2 regions of the Comamonas odontotermitis genome follow, and region 1 is predicted to be linked to the other one. Evidence: predicted binding sites of a transcription regulator. Region 1 holds the regulator's gene; the other holds the start of a gene.

Region 1 (7,850 bases):
CTGTGTTAGGTAACGACTGCACGTATCGCCAACGCATGTGCTTGGCAAGGTCTGAGCAACTGAGACGATTGGGGGCTTGAGGCAACACTGCCTGGGCCTGGGCCTGCGCGGCAGCCCCGACGAAACGGAGGGGAGTTTTTGATGGGGACATAGGCGTATTCCTTGCCGTAGAGGAACGCTGGCAACTCGTTTTTCTCCAGGAGGAACTCCGTCGGAGCCTAATTGTCCCCAGCATTTTCCAGAATAGGACGATATGCTGACCGCGTGTCAGCGGAATTTCGACCATTGCGCTCTCGTGTCACTTGCCCACGAGCCACCTGGGAGGAGAGAAACGTCGCAAGGTATCATCTTTGCAACTATTATTAAGTGAGCACTGGAAATTTACTTACCATTTCCCGCCAACATCTCCTGTGGAGTCCGTCAAGCAGATCAGTGACGGCACATTGGCAAAAGGGTATCCAGTTTTGCCTGACCATCAAATGTCTGTTCGGCTTGCCTCTGCGGCAAACCTTGGGCTTGGTGCAGTCGTTACTCAAATTGATGGGCCTGCCTTGGGCTGCGCCCGACTACAGCACGGTGTGCCGTAGGCAAAAGAGTCTGGATGTTCTGGTGCACTACCGTCCAAGCAGCCATGGCCTGCACATGCTCGCTGACTCCACGGGCATCAAGTTCCTGGGCGAAGGCGAGTGGAAAACCAAGAAGCATGGTGCAGAGCGGCGTCGTCAGTGGCGCAAGGTGCACCTTGGCATAGATGCAGAAAATATGCAAATACGGGCCATGGTGGTGACCACCAATGAAGTCGGTGACTCGCCAGTGGGTGCCGAGTTACTGAATCAAATCCCCAGCCATGAAACTGTGGTCAGCCTCACGGGTGATGGAGCGTATGACACGCAGGACGTGCATGAGGCTTGTCACAGGCGGGGAGTCATCCCCGTTATCCCGCCGCGCAAAGGAGCAAGGCTGCGCAAAGGACTGGCATTCACCCATCGCAATGAGGCAGTCAAGGCATGCAAGCGATTGGGTCGTGCCATCTGGAAACGCTGGAGCGGCTACCACCGCAGATCACTGGTGGAGACGAAGATGAATTGCTTCAAGCGCTTGGGTGAGAAGGTGATGTCCAGGACGTTTGAGCGACAAGTAGTCGAGCTCAACATTCGGGCATCCATCCTCAATCGCTTCACCGAGCTGGGCACGCCCCAGACGGTTGCCCTGGCATAACTACGTCTGGGGTTTGGGGAGACGCAGCCTCAGACCGATTTGAATACGAAGGACTTCCCGCCATCTTGGTCTGTTTGATATGCAGTGTCACGATGGGTCGGCAAGCCAATTTCTTCGTCATTCATCAGGAGTCATGCCATGCAAACTATCGTCCGTGTCGGGGTATATCTCGCAAAGAATGTGCTGCAAGTCCATGCAGTAGATGCTCAAGGCAGGATGGTCACTAACCGATCTATCCAGCGCAGCAAGTTCTTGGCATGTTGCGCTCAATTACCTGTAGGGTGTCTGGTAGCCATGGAAGCTTGTGGTGGTGCTCATCACTGGTGTAGGAAATTGCTACGCATGGGGTTGGATGCTCGCATGATGGCCGCAGCCTTGGTTTCCCCTTATCGTATGCAGGGCAAAGGTGGCAAGAACGATGCCAACGATGCAGCCGCTATCTGTGAGGCGGCTAGTCGTCCCCAGATGCGCTTTGTGTCCGTCAAAACACTCGACCAACAGGGTATGCTCTGCGTGCACCGGCTGCGCGAGGGCTTTAAAGAAGAGCGCACCGCCTGTAGCAACCGTATCCGTGGGTTACTCGCTGAGTTCGGGATTGTGTTGCCGCAAAGTCCCCGAGTTTTACGTGCACATCTGCACGATATCTTGGAGGATGCAAGCAATGACATTGCCGGTACGGCTCGCCTTGTGCTGCAGCAGGCCCTTTCGCATTGGCAGGAACTCGACGCCCACATCCATTGGTGCGAGCAGCGTATCAATGCCCATTACAAAGACGACGAACAAGTCCAGCGGGCAGCTGGCATCAAGGGATTAGGTGCACTGAGCGCATCAGCCGCCGTAGCAACAGTCGGCGACTTCAAACAATTCAAGAACGGGGCGCAGTTCGCTGCTTGGCTGGGCTTAACGCCCAGGCAAAACTCCAGCGGTGGCAAATCCAGCCTTGGCCCCATTACCAAGCGCGGGGATAGTTATCTGCGCACGCTACTGATTCAAGGTGCCAAAGCGGTAGTGCTCACCGGCAAGTACAACCTAGACCCCATCTCGCAGTGGGCCATATCCCTGAGGCAGCGCGCTGGATGGCAAAAGGCCGTCGTGGCCTTGGCCAACAAAAATGCGCGAATCCTCTGGGCACTGATGACACACCAGCGCCGCTATGAAGCGAGCCACATTAGCTCAAGGCCATTAGCGGTCTTGGCTTAAAAATTCTCTGAACTTGCCAGACGTGAAATCAAAGATGCAATGAACAGGTCAGACCAGCAGCAGGCAAGCTCGATTGTTGCACTGTGAGTCGCAAGACATCACGGGATTTGAAAGGAGCCCTGCTGCGCGGTTTGTTTCTTGGGGCGCACACCAGGTGCACAACCCCGTCTGTAGATGTGCAGTCTGTTCCTCGTTTTACGCCTCTTGAACACCACGGCATTCAGGTCTATCAAAAAGAAAACCATCAGCGCTTGCTTTTATGGGAAGTCTCTGTAATGCAACAAGGCCGTGTCAGATAGCCTGACTCCGGCGCGATGGCTGCGAGAACTACGCCTATAACTTCGGAGTCCACTTCGACAATGGCAACAGGCCACACGAGAAATAACTTCTCAATGCCGATGCAAAACTGGGTTCGCTAACCAACCCGGAACTGATCGCGTCCGTCAACAAAAGAACTGAACTCGGTGTGGAGGGGGGGGGCTGAAAGTTGAGAACCCTGTCGGGTGGACACCGCACTGTTCCTCACGCGCAGAAAATTTCCCCCGTATGATTTTTATTCAAACATCAGCAAATCGCCCGCTAGCCTGCATGGATGCTGGCTCTGAGGGCTCTTTGAATTCGTTTGATTTGTTGATTCCCGTTTGATTGCTGTTAAAGCTTTAACATCCGTCCCGCTAGGCCTGACGAAGAAGCCATACTAGATGCTCTAGGAGTCAGGACTGGGGAGCGCTGGCAAGCCGGAGCACGCTACACAGCGTGGACATCTATCCGTATCCCGTGTGCAAGGGGGCGCCACCTCGCTATCTCTGGCCGCTAATGACCGCGGTGGTCACAGCTCCGATGTTTACGATATCCCTCATGGCGAGTTTCCCCAGGGTCGTGCCAAATATTCATTTCGGAGATGTACGCGCGCGAGCGCCATTGTTTCTTCTCTATGTGGCCGCCTCGTAGGTACGCAACCTGTGGTACGCAGCAAGGTACGCGCACAAAGTCCGCCATGCCATGGTCATCATTTCGACGACGTGCACAACCATTGCAACACAGGCTGAGGTGAGCGCCAACAAAGCCTAGGGTGTACCAAAAGTCCATTCCCTCCTGACAAGGACCGACATCGAAACCAAACTTTTGCGCTGTCAGGTTAGAAAATTCGTTTTTTTGGGTTGGTGTGGCACAACTTCATGCCAGGCGCGCCTATGACGACCCAAGCCACAAGGGACTTTCACAGAAGTTGAGAACTTTTGAGATGTACGCGTACGCGCGCGAGACACTGACGGATGAGCAACACCAGGAGGTAAACCTGAGCTGCAAAACCATGCACCGATGGCTACACAGTGGCTACACGCATTATAGAAAGGAAATTTTGCTACCCATTAAATAGCAGACTTCCTATATGAGTACTGGTAGGGCGTGTTGGACTTGAACCAACGACCAAAGGATTATGAGTCCTCTGCTCTAACCAACTGAGCTAACGCCCCAGCACCACCACCTTTGCAGGTGAAGCTAGGCATTCTAGCGTCTATTTGGAATGGCTCAGCGCGTTGGAAACCAGCTTTGAGGTGATTCCAACAATCTGGATCATCTTTTCATAAGACATGCGCTTGGGCCCGATCACCCCCAGGGTACCCACGATCTTGCCATTGATCTGGTAAGGCGTACTCACCACCGACAGCTCCTGCACCGGCAATATCTGGCTTTCACCGCCGATATAGATCTGCACGCCTTCGGCCCGGTTGGAGCTTTCGAGCAGATGCAGAATCTGGGTTTTCTGCTCAAACAGGTCAAACGCGCGACGCAGATTGGTCATGTCATTGCTGAAATCGCTGACAGCCAGCAGGTTGCGCTCGCCCGCGATGACCAGCTCGTCCTGCGCCTGGTCCTCATCCTCCCCGACATGAACAGCCGCCAGCATCAGGGCGCCAATCTCGTCGCGCAGCTTTTCCACCTCTTTGCGCAACAGCTGGCGCACCTGGTCAATGGCCAGGCCCGCATAGTGTGCATTCAGGTAGTTGGCCGTCTCGATCAGCTGACTTTGCGAGTAATCGGATTCGGTGAAGATCACGCGGTTCTGCACATCGCCATCGGGCGACACCAGAATCACCAGAATGCGCTTTTCCGACAATCGCAGGAATTCGATATGCCGAAAGGATGAGCTTTTACGCGGAGCCTGCACCACACCCACAAACTGCGACAGGTCGGAAAGCACTCCCGCAGCGCTCGCAATCACCTTTTGCGGCTGCTCAGGCGCAATTTCCGCAGATACCATTTGGTCCTGCTCGACCGTCAACATCGTGTCGACAAACAAGCGGTATCCTTTCGCAGTAGGCACCCGGCCTGCGGAAGTGTGCGGACTGGCGATCAGGCCCAACCCCTCCAGATCAGCCATCACATTGCGTATGGTGGCAGGAGACAGATCGAGGCCAGACGCCTGCGTGAGCGCACGCGACCCCACCGGGTGACCATCCGCTATGTAGCGTTCCACCAGGGTTTTCAGCAGCAATCGGGCGCGATCATCGAGCATGGTGGCATTTTAATGATGTAATTTGCGTATGCAGTCTCGCTTTCAACACATTGCCCTGATTGGCAAATACCATGCGCCGCCTTCTGCGGAGGTGCGCCAGCAGTCCATTGTCGCCTTCAGCCAGATTGCCAGCTATGTCGAGGCCCGGGGCGGCACTGCTTACCTGGAGCAGGAGACGGCCAACTTCACCGGCATGGACCACTACCCCACGCTCAGTCTCGACGAGGTGGGCAGGCGCTGCGATCTTGCCATTGTGTTGGGCGGCGACGGCACCATGCTGGGCGTGGGGCGAGAGCTGGCCAAGTACAACACGCCGCTGGTGGGTATCAACCAGGGGCGGCTGGGCTTTGTGACGGATATTCCGCTGCAGACTTTCCTCGCTCCCTTGTCGGCCATTCTGGCGGGCGAGTACGAAGAAGAGATTCGCTCGATGATCCATGCGCTGGTGATCCGCGATGGCGAGTGCGTATTCCAGGCCTTGGCGTTCAATGATGTGGTCGTCAACCGTGGCGGCACATCGGGCATGGTGGAGCTGCGGGTGGAGGTGGACGGCCAACTGGTGGCCAATCAGCGCGCCGACGGCTTGATCATCGCCACCCCCACCGGCTCCACAGCCTATGCGCTGTCGGTAGGTGGCCCGATCGTGCACCCGGCGCTGGCCTGCTGGGTCATGGCGCCGATTGCGCCGCACATGCTCTCCAACCGCCCGATCGTGGTGCCCGATACACAGGAGATTTCGATCGAGGTGATTGGCGGACGCGATGTAGCGGCCAATTTCGATATGCAGTCGCTGGCCTCCATTCTGCGTGGCGACAAGATTCTGGTGCGCAGCGCTCCCCATAAGACACGATTCCTCCACCCTCGCGGCTGGAACTACTACGCCACCTTGCGCAAGAAACTGGGCTGGAACGAAGGGGGCATCACACCATGAGCCTCAAGCGCATTGCGCTGCGCGATTTTGTGATCGTCGAGCAGTTGGAGGTTGATTTTTCGCCCGGCTTCACTGCCTTGACCGGAGAGACCGGCGCTGGCAAATCGATTCTGATCGACGCACTGCAACTGGTGCTGGGCAGCCGCGCCGATACCGGCTTTGTGCGCCAAGGCGCTGTCAAATCAGAATTGATAGCAGAGTTTGATACGCCGTCTGCGCTGATGCCGTATTTGACTGAAAATGAGCTGCAGCCCGATGCATCATTGCTGCTGCGCCGCGTGATTGATGCCCAGGGCAAGAGCAAATTCTGGATCAACGGCGTGGCGGCGACCGCAACCCAGCTGCGCAACATTGCCCCGGCCCTGGTCGACATTCACGGCCAGCACGCCTGGCAAAGTTTGATGCAGGCAGAGCCCGTGCGACGCCTGCTGGATGCCTACGCCAATGCCGATTGCAGCGGCGTTCAAGAGGCTTACCTCGCCTGGCGCGCCGCAGACAAGGCGCTACAGCAGGCCCGCAGCATGGAAGCGACCCACCAGCGTGAGCGCGAGCGGCTGCTGTGGCAGATATCCGAAGTGGACAAGCTTGCCCCCGCCGAGCAGGAATGGGAAGAACTCAACACCCAGCATACGCGGCTGTCCCACGCCCAGGCCCTGATGGATGCCGCCACCCATGCAATGGGCGCCCTGGAAGATGAGGACAGCGGCGCCAGCGTGCAAGCCAATCGCGCGTTGCACACCTTGCAGGCGCAGGCCCATGTCGAGCCACAATTTGCCGCCATGGCTGAAACACTGGAAGGCTGCATCGCACAGCTGGAAGACCTGGCGCGCTCGCTGGGCGGCTATTTGCGGCATGCAGAGCTGGACCCTGACAAACTCGAACAACTGGACGAGCGTCTGGGCAGCTGGATCAGCCTGGCTAGGCGCTACAAGCGCCCGCCCGAAGAACTGCCCCCGCTGCTGCAAGGCTGGAAGAACGAACTGAAAGCCCTGGATGCGTCTGCAGACATTGATGCGCTGGAGAGTGCTTCCGCACAGGGTTGGAAAGTCTACGAAAAGGCTGCCCAGGCGCTCAGCAAGATACGCACGCGCGCCGCGGAGCGCCTGTCGCAAACCATTACCAACGCGATGCAGGAGCTGGGCATGGCTGGCGGCCGCTTTGTCGCCACCATTCATCCGGCCAAGGAGCCCCGCGCCGATGGCATGGACGATGTGGAGTTGCTGGTGGCCGGACACCCTGGCACCGAACCCAAGCCCATTGCCAAGGTCGCCTCGGGCGGCGAGCTGTCTCGCATCTCACTGGCCATTGCCATCTCCACCAGCCAGCTCGGCCAGGCTCCTACCTTGATTTTTGACGAAATCGACTCGGGCATTGGCGGTGCCGTTGCCGATGCCGTGGGCCGCGTCATGCACGCACTGGGCCAGGATCGCCAGGTGCTGGCAGTCACCCATCTGGCGCAAGTAGCTGCACGCGGCGACACCCATCTGGTGGTGACCAAACAACGCAGCAAATCCGGCACCAGCAGCCATATCAGTGCAGTGACGGAGAATGGCCGGGTCGATGAGATCGCGCGGATGCTCGGCGGGGAGCATATTTCTTCCACCAGCAGGGCACATGCACGGGAAATGATTGCAGGAGGTGTACATGACCAATAGCGCAGACCGGCGAACGCCGCTGCAGGTAGTGGTGCTGACGGGCATGGCCGGCTCGGGAAAGTCGGTCGCGCTGCATGCGCTGGAAGACATTGGCTACTACTGTGTAGACAACCTGCCGCCAGAGCTATTGCCCTCGCTGGTGTCGCTGGAGCATTGGCAGCATGGCAACCGCGTTGCCATTGCCATTGACGCGCGCAGCGCCAAGGCCTTGTACCTGGTGCCCGAGCAGCTTGAAAAGCTGCGCGCGACCGGCGCCCAGGTGCAGCTCATCTACATGGACGCGCTGCGTGACATCCTGATCCGGCGCTTTTCCGAAACGCGCAGGCGC
Region 2 (7,850 bases), 190 kb from region 1:
GATCGCGGGCGATCTCGGCCACCATGTTCTGGGCAATCGGTTTGACGGCCGGGCCGCAGTAGCCACCGTGCGACCCCTGTCCGTCGGTGCTGGGGTGCATCACCAGCGTATCCAGGTTCACGCCCATCACCGAATTGATGGTGTTGATCAGCGACACCGCATCGGCCCCGCCCGCCTTGGCCGCCCGCGCCGGAAAACGCACATCCGTGATGTTGGGCGTGAGCTTCACGATCACCGGCAGACGGCTGTAGTGCTTGCACCATTCGGTCACCATCTGGATGTACTCAGGTACCTGGCCAACTGCCGCGCCCATGCCACGCTCACTCATGCCGTGTGGGCAGCCAAAATTCAGCTCGATACCATCGGCGCCGGTGTCTTCAACCATCGGCAGGATGCGCTTCCAGCTCTCTTCCACGCAAGGCACCATCAGCGATGCAATGAGCGCGCGGTCCGGCCAGGCCCGCTTCACCCGGGTCATCTCTTCCAGATTGGTCTTCAAAGGCCGGTCGGTGATCAGCTCGATGTTGTTGAGGCCCACCACGCGCCGGTCCTGCGACATGAGCGTGGAATAACGCGGCCCGTTGACGTTGACCACATGCGGGTCCTCACCCAGTGTCTTCCAGACCACGCCGCCCCAGCCGGCTTCGTAGGCGCGGGTGACATTGATTTCCTTGTCGGTGGGAGGCGCAGACGCCAGCCAGAAGGGATTGGGGCTGCGGATACCCAGGAAATTGCTGCGAATATCGGCCATGACGACTCCTTGATTCAGTGGAAACGGTGCGTATTGCGCGCTGTCATGCGCTGATGCCGACTTCGCGCATCAGCATGCGGTGCATGGCTGCAGCGGCGCGTTTGCCATGCTCCACAGCCTCCACCGTCAGATCGCGGCCGCCCCAACGGCAGTCACCCCCGGCCCATACCCGCTCCACGCTGGTCTGGCCGTCATCGTCCGTTTCGATCCGCCCCCCTTTGAGCGCAACACGCGAACCCGCAGGCTCTGCGATATAGCTCTGCCCGATGGCCTTGAGCACCATGTCGGCGGCAAGCACCGTGGTCTCCCCAGTGTTCTGCAGCTTGCCATCCACCAGCTGCGTGCTTGCCAGGCGTATGCCGGTGACCGCACCGTTTTCCACCAGCACCTCCTGCGGCGCTGCCCACAGACGGATCGTCACGCCATGGGTCTGCGCCCATTGCTGCTCCACAGTCGACGCCGACATGGCATCCTGTCCGCGCCGATAGACGATGGTGACTTCTTCTGCGCCCAGCAGGCGGGCCTGGACGGCGGCATCCACCGCAGTCATGCCGCCACCGATCACCACCACACGCCGGCCCACAGGCACCGTGGATTTATCGCTCGCCTGGCGAATATCGGCAATGAAATCGACCGCGTTGCGCAAGCCCTGGGCCGCTGGCTCGGCAATGCCCAGATCATTGACACCGGCAAGGCCCAGGCCCAGAAACACGGCGTCGTGGCTGGCCAGCAGGCTGTCCAGGGTAAAGTCACGGCCCAGCCGCTGGTTGTTTCGTGGGGCAATGCCCCCCACCGACAGCAGCCAGTCAATTTCCTTCTGCGCGAAATCATCGGTGGTCTTGTAGCTGGCAAGGCCATACTCATTCAAGCCACCGAGCTTGGGCTTGGCGTCCAGCAGGCTCACATCGTGACCTTGCAAGGCCAGCAGGTGCGCGCATGCCAGCCCGGCAGGGCCCGCACCCACCACGGCCACCTTCTTGCCCGTGGGGTCGGCCCGCTTGAACAGCGGCGCGCCGCCAGCAGCCATGAACCGGTCGGTTGCGTAGCGCTGCAGTGCGCCGATTTCCACTGGTTTGTCCTCATTGGTGTTGCGCACGCAGGCCTGCTCGCACAGCACCTCGGTGGGGCACACCCGGGCGCACATGCCGCCCAGCGGATTCGATTCGAGAATGGTTTTGGCCGCGCCCCGGATATTGTCCTGCGCGATGCGGGCAATGAAGCTGGGCACATCGATGCCGGTGGGACAGGCCGTGGCACAGGGCGCGTCGTAGCAGTAATAGCAGCGCTCGGCTTCGATCGATGCCTGCGCCCACGTCAGCGGCGGGTGTGCATCGGAAAAATTGTCGGCGTATTGATCCGCGCCAAGCCGTCCTGCGCGCACACCGCATCCCTTGGATCCATCCATGACTCATCCTCCTCGACCGGGTTATCAGCACCAGTTCGAGCGGCGTCATCACTCTGCCGCCTTCCCAGCGCCATCGCATCCACAACTCACCAAGCAGACCGGAATGCTGCGCAATCCGTCCGCCTCCAAAGCTGCACCAACCGGGGAGGGTTCATCAGGCCCTCATCGTGGGTGTTTTATCTTCTGCGCTGCTGTTGCCGCAACGCTGTTGAAATCCATTAAAAGCCTTATTAAAGTTTTACGCACTGGTAAAAACACTAGCATTGAACAATCGATTACGGACTGCTTCCGCATAGCGTGTTGACCGCCGCCACTTCATACACCTGAAAGACTGGGTTCATTTTGTTGTGCGTCAAAGTACACAATGGGCATGGCATCTGGCCGCACAATAGGCAGGTAGGCGCCCGTCCCAGCTTGTGGCGCCATCCGAGCTTGTGAGTTGCCATGTCCAGCGCGTCACCGTCCTCCACCGCCTCTGCGGATTCATCTTCGGGCTACAGCCTGCTGCGCGGCCCGTCGGCAGCACGCCTGCGCAAGCAGAACCACATCCTCTCCTGCGCCGAAGAAGTGTTTGCACGCGATGGTTTCGAGGGCGCCTCGCTCGAGGCCATTGGCGCGGCATCGGGTTTCAGCCGCCACAACCTGCTGTACTACTACCCCAGCAAGGAGGCGCTGTACCAGGCCGTACTCGAATCGCTGCTGGACGACTGGCTTGTCCACATGACAGACCTGTCCAAAGATGGTGATCCCCGCCAGCAGATCCGCGAGTACATCCGCGCCAAGTTTGCGTTTTCGCGCAACCGCCCCTTTGCGAGCCAACTGTTCACCAAGGAGATGATTGCGGGTGCCCCCTTTGCGGGCGCTGCCGTACGCGAACGCATTGCACCGCTGCTGGCGGCCAACGTAGCCGTGTTTGAGTACTGGGCCACGCAAGGCCTGATTGCGCGGGTCGATTTCACCCATCTGATGTTCACCATTTGGGCACTGACCCAGGGCTACGTGGACCAGCGCACCCAGTTTGCTTTGCTGCTGGGCCAAAGCCAGCTTGAACCCACCGATTACCTGACGGCTGAAACCCTGCTCGTGCAGATGATTGCAGCCACCCTGAAGGTCGATCTGGCGAGCTGATGGCTTCCTTCAAGAGATACGAAGGCTCCAATTTGCTCCTGTTTCAATAGCTATATGCGCTTGCGCTGCAAGTGCTTATTCTCATTTTCGCCTGAAACCCTGCAAGACCATGAGCGGCCAACACCGATTTTTTAACCCCCCGCTCTTGAACTGTCATCAAACACCCTTATTATTAGCACTCGAAGGGGTGGAGTGCTAAGTGCCGCCAACACAACCCTTGATACGTCGTTGCTCGGCCTTGTCGTATATCTGTACTGCCTGCTGCCTCGCGCCTCGTTTCAACCGTAAATCTACGATTTGCTGGGTTGTGTTAGCGGCTCTGGTTCACCATTCCTGACCGTTTTGCACTCAAGGCTTAGCCCTTTGCGCTGGGCCTTTTCCCATCAAAACCCGGTATTTGATATTGAAGGAGTTGTTATGAACCTGCGTCCTCTGCACGATCGCGTGATCGTTAAGCGCCTGGAAAACGAAACCAAGACGGCTTCGGGCATCTACATTCCTGACAACGCAGCGGAAAAGCCCGACCAAGGCGAAGTGCTGGCTGTCGGCCCAGGCAAGAAGAACGACAAGGGCGAAGCCATCGCCATGGGCGTGAAGGTCGGTGACCGCGTGCTGTTCGGCAAGTACTCTGGCCAGACCGTGAAGGTCGACGGCAATGAGCTGCTGGTAATGAAAGAAGAAGACCTGTTCGCAGTCGTCGAAAAGTAATCTTTCGCTCATTCAATTTTCATAGCTACCAGCGGTTGATACATAGACCCTGGAAGCATATTTGAACCCAATCTTTGTAGGAGCCAAAAATGGCAGCAAAAGACGTAGTATTCGGCGGTGAAGCACGTGCACGCATGGTTGAAGGCGTGAACATTCTGGCAAACGCCGTCAAGGTAACCCTGGGCCCCAAGGGCCGCAACGTGGTGCTGGAGCGCTCGTTCGGCGCCCCTACCGTGACCAAGGACGGTGTGTCCGTGGCCAAGGAAGTGGAACTCAAGGACAAGCTGCAGAACATGGGCGCCCAGCTCGTGAAGGAAGTGGCCTCCAAGACCAACGACATCGCCGGTGACGGCACCACCACCGCTACCGTGCTGGCTCAGGCCATCGTGCGCGAAGGCTCCAAGTATGTGGCCGCTGGCCTGAACCCAATGGACCTCAAGCGCGGCATCGACAAGGCTGTCGCCGCCCTGGTGGAAGAGCTCAAGAAGCAATCCAAGGCTACCACCACCTCCAAGGAAATCGCCCAGGTCGGTTCGATCTCCGCCAACTCCGACGAATCCGTGGGCAAGATCATTGCTGACGCGATGGACAAGGTCGGCAAGGAAGGCGTGATCACCGTCGAAGAAGGCAAGTCGCTGGACAACGAACTCGACGTCGTTGAAGGCATGCAGTTCGACCGCGGCTACCTGTCGCCCTACTTCATCAACAACCCAGAAAAGCAAGCCGCTGTCCTGGACAACCCCTTCGTGCTGCTGTTCGACAAGAAGATCAGCAACATCCGTGACCTGCTGCCTACGCTGGAAGCCGTGGCCAAGGCTGGCCGTCCTCTGCTGATCATTGCAGAAGACGTCGAAGGCGAAGCCCTGGCAACCCTGGTGGTCAACACCATCCGCGGCATCCTGAAGGTTGTGGCTGTGAAGGCTCCTGGCTTCGGCGACCGCCGCAAGGCCATGCTGGAAGACATCGCCATCCTGACCGGTGGCAAGGTCATCGCTGAAGAAGTCGGCCTGTCCCTGGAAAAGGTGACCCTGGAAGACCTGGGCCAAGCCCAGCGCGTCGAAATCGGCAAGGAAAACACCACCATCATCGACGGTGCTGGCCAAGCTGCTGAAATCGAAGCCCGCGTCAAGCAAATCCGTGCCCAGATCGAAGAAGCGACCAGCGACTACGACCGTGAAAAGCTGCAAGAGCGCGTGGCCAAGCTGGCCGGCGGTGTTGCCGTGATCAAGGTTGGCGCTGCAACCGAAGTCGAAATGAAGGAAAAGAAGGCCCGCGTGGAAGACGCGCTGCACGCAACCCGTGCTGCCGTGGAAGAAGGCATTGTGGCCGGCGGTGGCGTGGCCCTGCTGCGCGCCAAGCAAGCCGTGGGCAGCCTGGCTACCGGCAATGCCGAGCAAGACGCCGGCATCAAGCTGGTGCTCAAGGCCATCGAAGCGCCTCTGCGTGAAATCGTGTCCAATGCCGGTGGCGAGCCATCGGTGGTGGTGGATGCCGTGCTCAAGGGCAATGGCAACTTCGGCTTCAACGCTGCCAATGACACCTACGGCGACATGCTGGAAATGGGTATCCTGGACCCAACCAAGGTGACCCGTACCGCACTGCAGAACGCTGCTTCCGTGGCATCGCTGCTGTTGACCACCGAGTGCATGATCGCAGAAGCCCCCAAGGCTGAATCCGCTCCTGCCATGCCCGACATGGGCGGCATGGGTGGCATGGGCGGCATGGGCATGTAATTGCCACCGCTGTCATAGCACACCATCGGGCCTCGGCGTTCTGCGCCAAGGCCTGATACAGAAAACCCGGCATCTTTTGGTGGCCGGGTTTTTTCATGCCTGCATGCGGACAAGACTGCTATCAATTAATTAGCATCTAACGCTTATCCGACGCATGTCGGGAGCCAATTTCTTCAAAATTCCATGCTTACGCAGCCATCCCAGGGCTCTTCTTGGCTGGTGCCGTGCGCTTGAGCACCGCGCCTGTACGCGTTCCCAGGTAGGTACCCGCTTCGTAGGCGACAGCGCCGTTCACGATCACACAGTCAATACCTGCAGCGGCCTGCATCGGGTCGTCAAAGGTGGCGGTGTCACGCACCGTGTGCGGATCGAACACGGTCACATCGGCAAAGTTGCCTTCGGCCAGCACTCCACGGCGCTCAACACCAAAGACCTGGGCAGTCAGGCCCGTCATCTTCCACACGGCGGTCTCCAGCGGAAACAGGCCTACATCGCGGCTGTAGTGGCCCAGCACGCGCGGGAATGTGCCCCACAGGCGCGGGTGCGGGCGCTCGTTGGAAGGAATGCCGTCCGAGCCGATCATGGTGGGCTCGAAACGGAGGATGCGCTGCACATCGCGCTCGTCCATGCTGAAGTAGATGGCGCTGGCTGGTTGCAGGCGGGCCGATGCCTCGGCGCGGGAGACCCCCCAATCCTTGGCGATCTCGCCCAGCTCCTTGCCTTGCAGCTCCGGGTGCGGCTCGCTGGTGGCGATCAGTATCTTGCCAGGCAGGCGCTCTTCCTGCAGGTGCAGCATGGTGGAGCTGGCATGGTAGGGGTAGCAGTCGAGCGATACGCACTGGCATTGCATGGCCGATTCGATCTGCGGCAGGGTCTTGGTCGAATTGCCCCAGTTGGCCTGGCCCGCCAGCTTGTGGTGCGAGATGACCACGGCCGCCTGCGCACCTCGGCCAATCTGCAGGGTTTCGTCGATGGACTGCTGGCAGTGCACACCTTCGTCGCGCATATGGGTTACGTACAGCGCATCGAATTCAGCCAGGGGCTTGGCTACCTCGCTCACTTCTTCGGTAGTCGCGGCGGCAGCCGGCGGATAGTAAGTACCGGTGGAGAGTCCTACGGCGCCCGCCGCCAGCGCCTCGCGCAGCAGCGCCTGCATGTGCGCAATCTCGTCCTGGCTGGCTGCGCGGTTCAGATCGCTCATCGCCAGCACGCGCAGATTGGTGTGGCCCACCATGGGGATCACATTGACGGCAGGCGGCGCTGCCGTGAGTGCGGCCAGGTACTCCTTGAAGGTGGAAAACCGGGTCTTCGCGTCGCTCAGCAGATTGAGCGGCGCAGGCATAGGCGATTCCGGCAGGAGTGGCGCCACGCTGATACCGCAGTTGCCTGTCACCACCGCCGTCACGCCTTGCGACACCTTGAACTCCATCTGAGGCTGCAGCAGCAACGCCTGGTCATCGTGCGTATGCGAATCGATGAAACCGGGCGCGACGATCTTGCCTGCCGCATCGATGACCTGGTCAGCCGTGGCAGCCTGCAGATCGCCGATGGCCACAATCTGGCCCGCGCGAATGCCCACATCGGCCTTGAAGCGCGGGCGCTTGCTGCCGTCAATCACTTCGCCACCGCGAATCAATATCTCAAAATGCTGTTCTGCCATGGTGCAGCCCCGAGGTTCAATACGATGAAATACTATAAAAACAGAAGCTGTCAGCGCAATCTGGAAAAGCGCTGAAGGCCATTTTCAATCAAAAATTATCAATCCACCTTGGCGCCACTGGTCTTGACCACGGCGCCCCATTGCACGCGCTCCGAATCGGCCAAGGTCTTGAAGGCTTCCGGCGGCCCGCCCAGAGGCTTGAAAGCCATCCGATCGAGCTGCGCAATGATCTCGGGGGTTTTGAGCACGTCGTTCAGCGCGGTGTTCAGCGCCATCACCACATCGCGTGGTGTGCCCGGCGGTGCCACCAACCCGCCCCAGGCATTCATCACGAAGCCGGGCACCCCGGCTTCCTGCATCGTCGGCAGATCGGGGAACTGGGGTGAGCGCTCCTTGCTGGTCACCGCCAACGCGCGCACCTTGCCAGCCTGTACCTGCGGGGCAGCGGTCACAATGTTCTCAAAA

Evidence for each region. The regulator HrcA, encoded in region 1, represses chaperone genes, less so after heat shock. The targets are predictions, from matches to a motif close to TTAGCACTCNNNNNNNNNGAGTGCTAA.
Region 2: groES (co-chaperone GroES) is a predicted target of HrcA. The motif match lies at 3,457-3,483, and genes of this name have one in related genera.

The regions. Positions count from the first base shown of each region.
Region 1 covers NZ_CP083451.1:3,636,994-3,644,843, forward strand. The annotation lists partial or broken gene LAD35_RS16795 (IS5 family transposase) at 457-1,218, shown strand; gene LAD35_RS16800 (IS110 family RNA-guided transposase) at 1,357-2,418, shown strand; tRNA gene LAD35_RS16805 (tRNA-Ile) at 3,817-3,893, opposite strand; gene hrcA (heat-inducible transcriptional repressor HrcA) at 3,935-4,936, opposite strand; gene LAD35_RS16815 (NAD kinase) at 4,965-5,867, shown strand; gene recN (DNA repair protein RecN) at 5,864-7,522, shown strand; gene rapZ (RNase adapter RapZ) at 7,512-7,850, shown strand, end outside.
Region 2 covers NZ_CP083451.1:3,827,338-3,835,187, forward strand. The annotation lists gene preA (NAD-dependent dihydropyrimidine dehydrogenase subunit PreA) at 1-751, opposite strand, end outside; gene LAD35_RS17690 (NAD(P)-dependent oxidoreductase) at 795-2,156, opposite strand; gene LAD35_RS17695 (hypothetical protein) at 2,155-2,460, shown strand; gene LAD35_RS17700 (TetR family transcriptional regulator C-terminal domain-containing protein) at 2,601-3,284, shown strand; gene groES (co-chaperone GroES) at 3,702-3,992, shown strand; gene groL (chaperonin GroEL) at 4,082-5,725, shown strand; gene LAD35_RS17715 (N-acyl-D-amino-acid deacylase family protein) at 5,913-7,385, opposite strand; gene LAD35_RS17720 (Bug family tripartite tricarboxylate transporter substrate binding protein) at 7,484-7,850, opposite strand, start outside.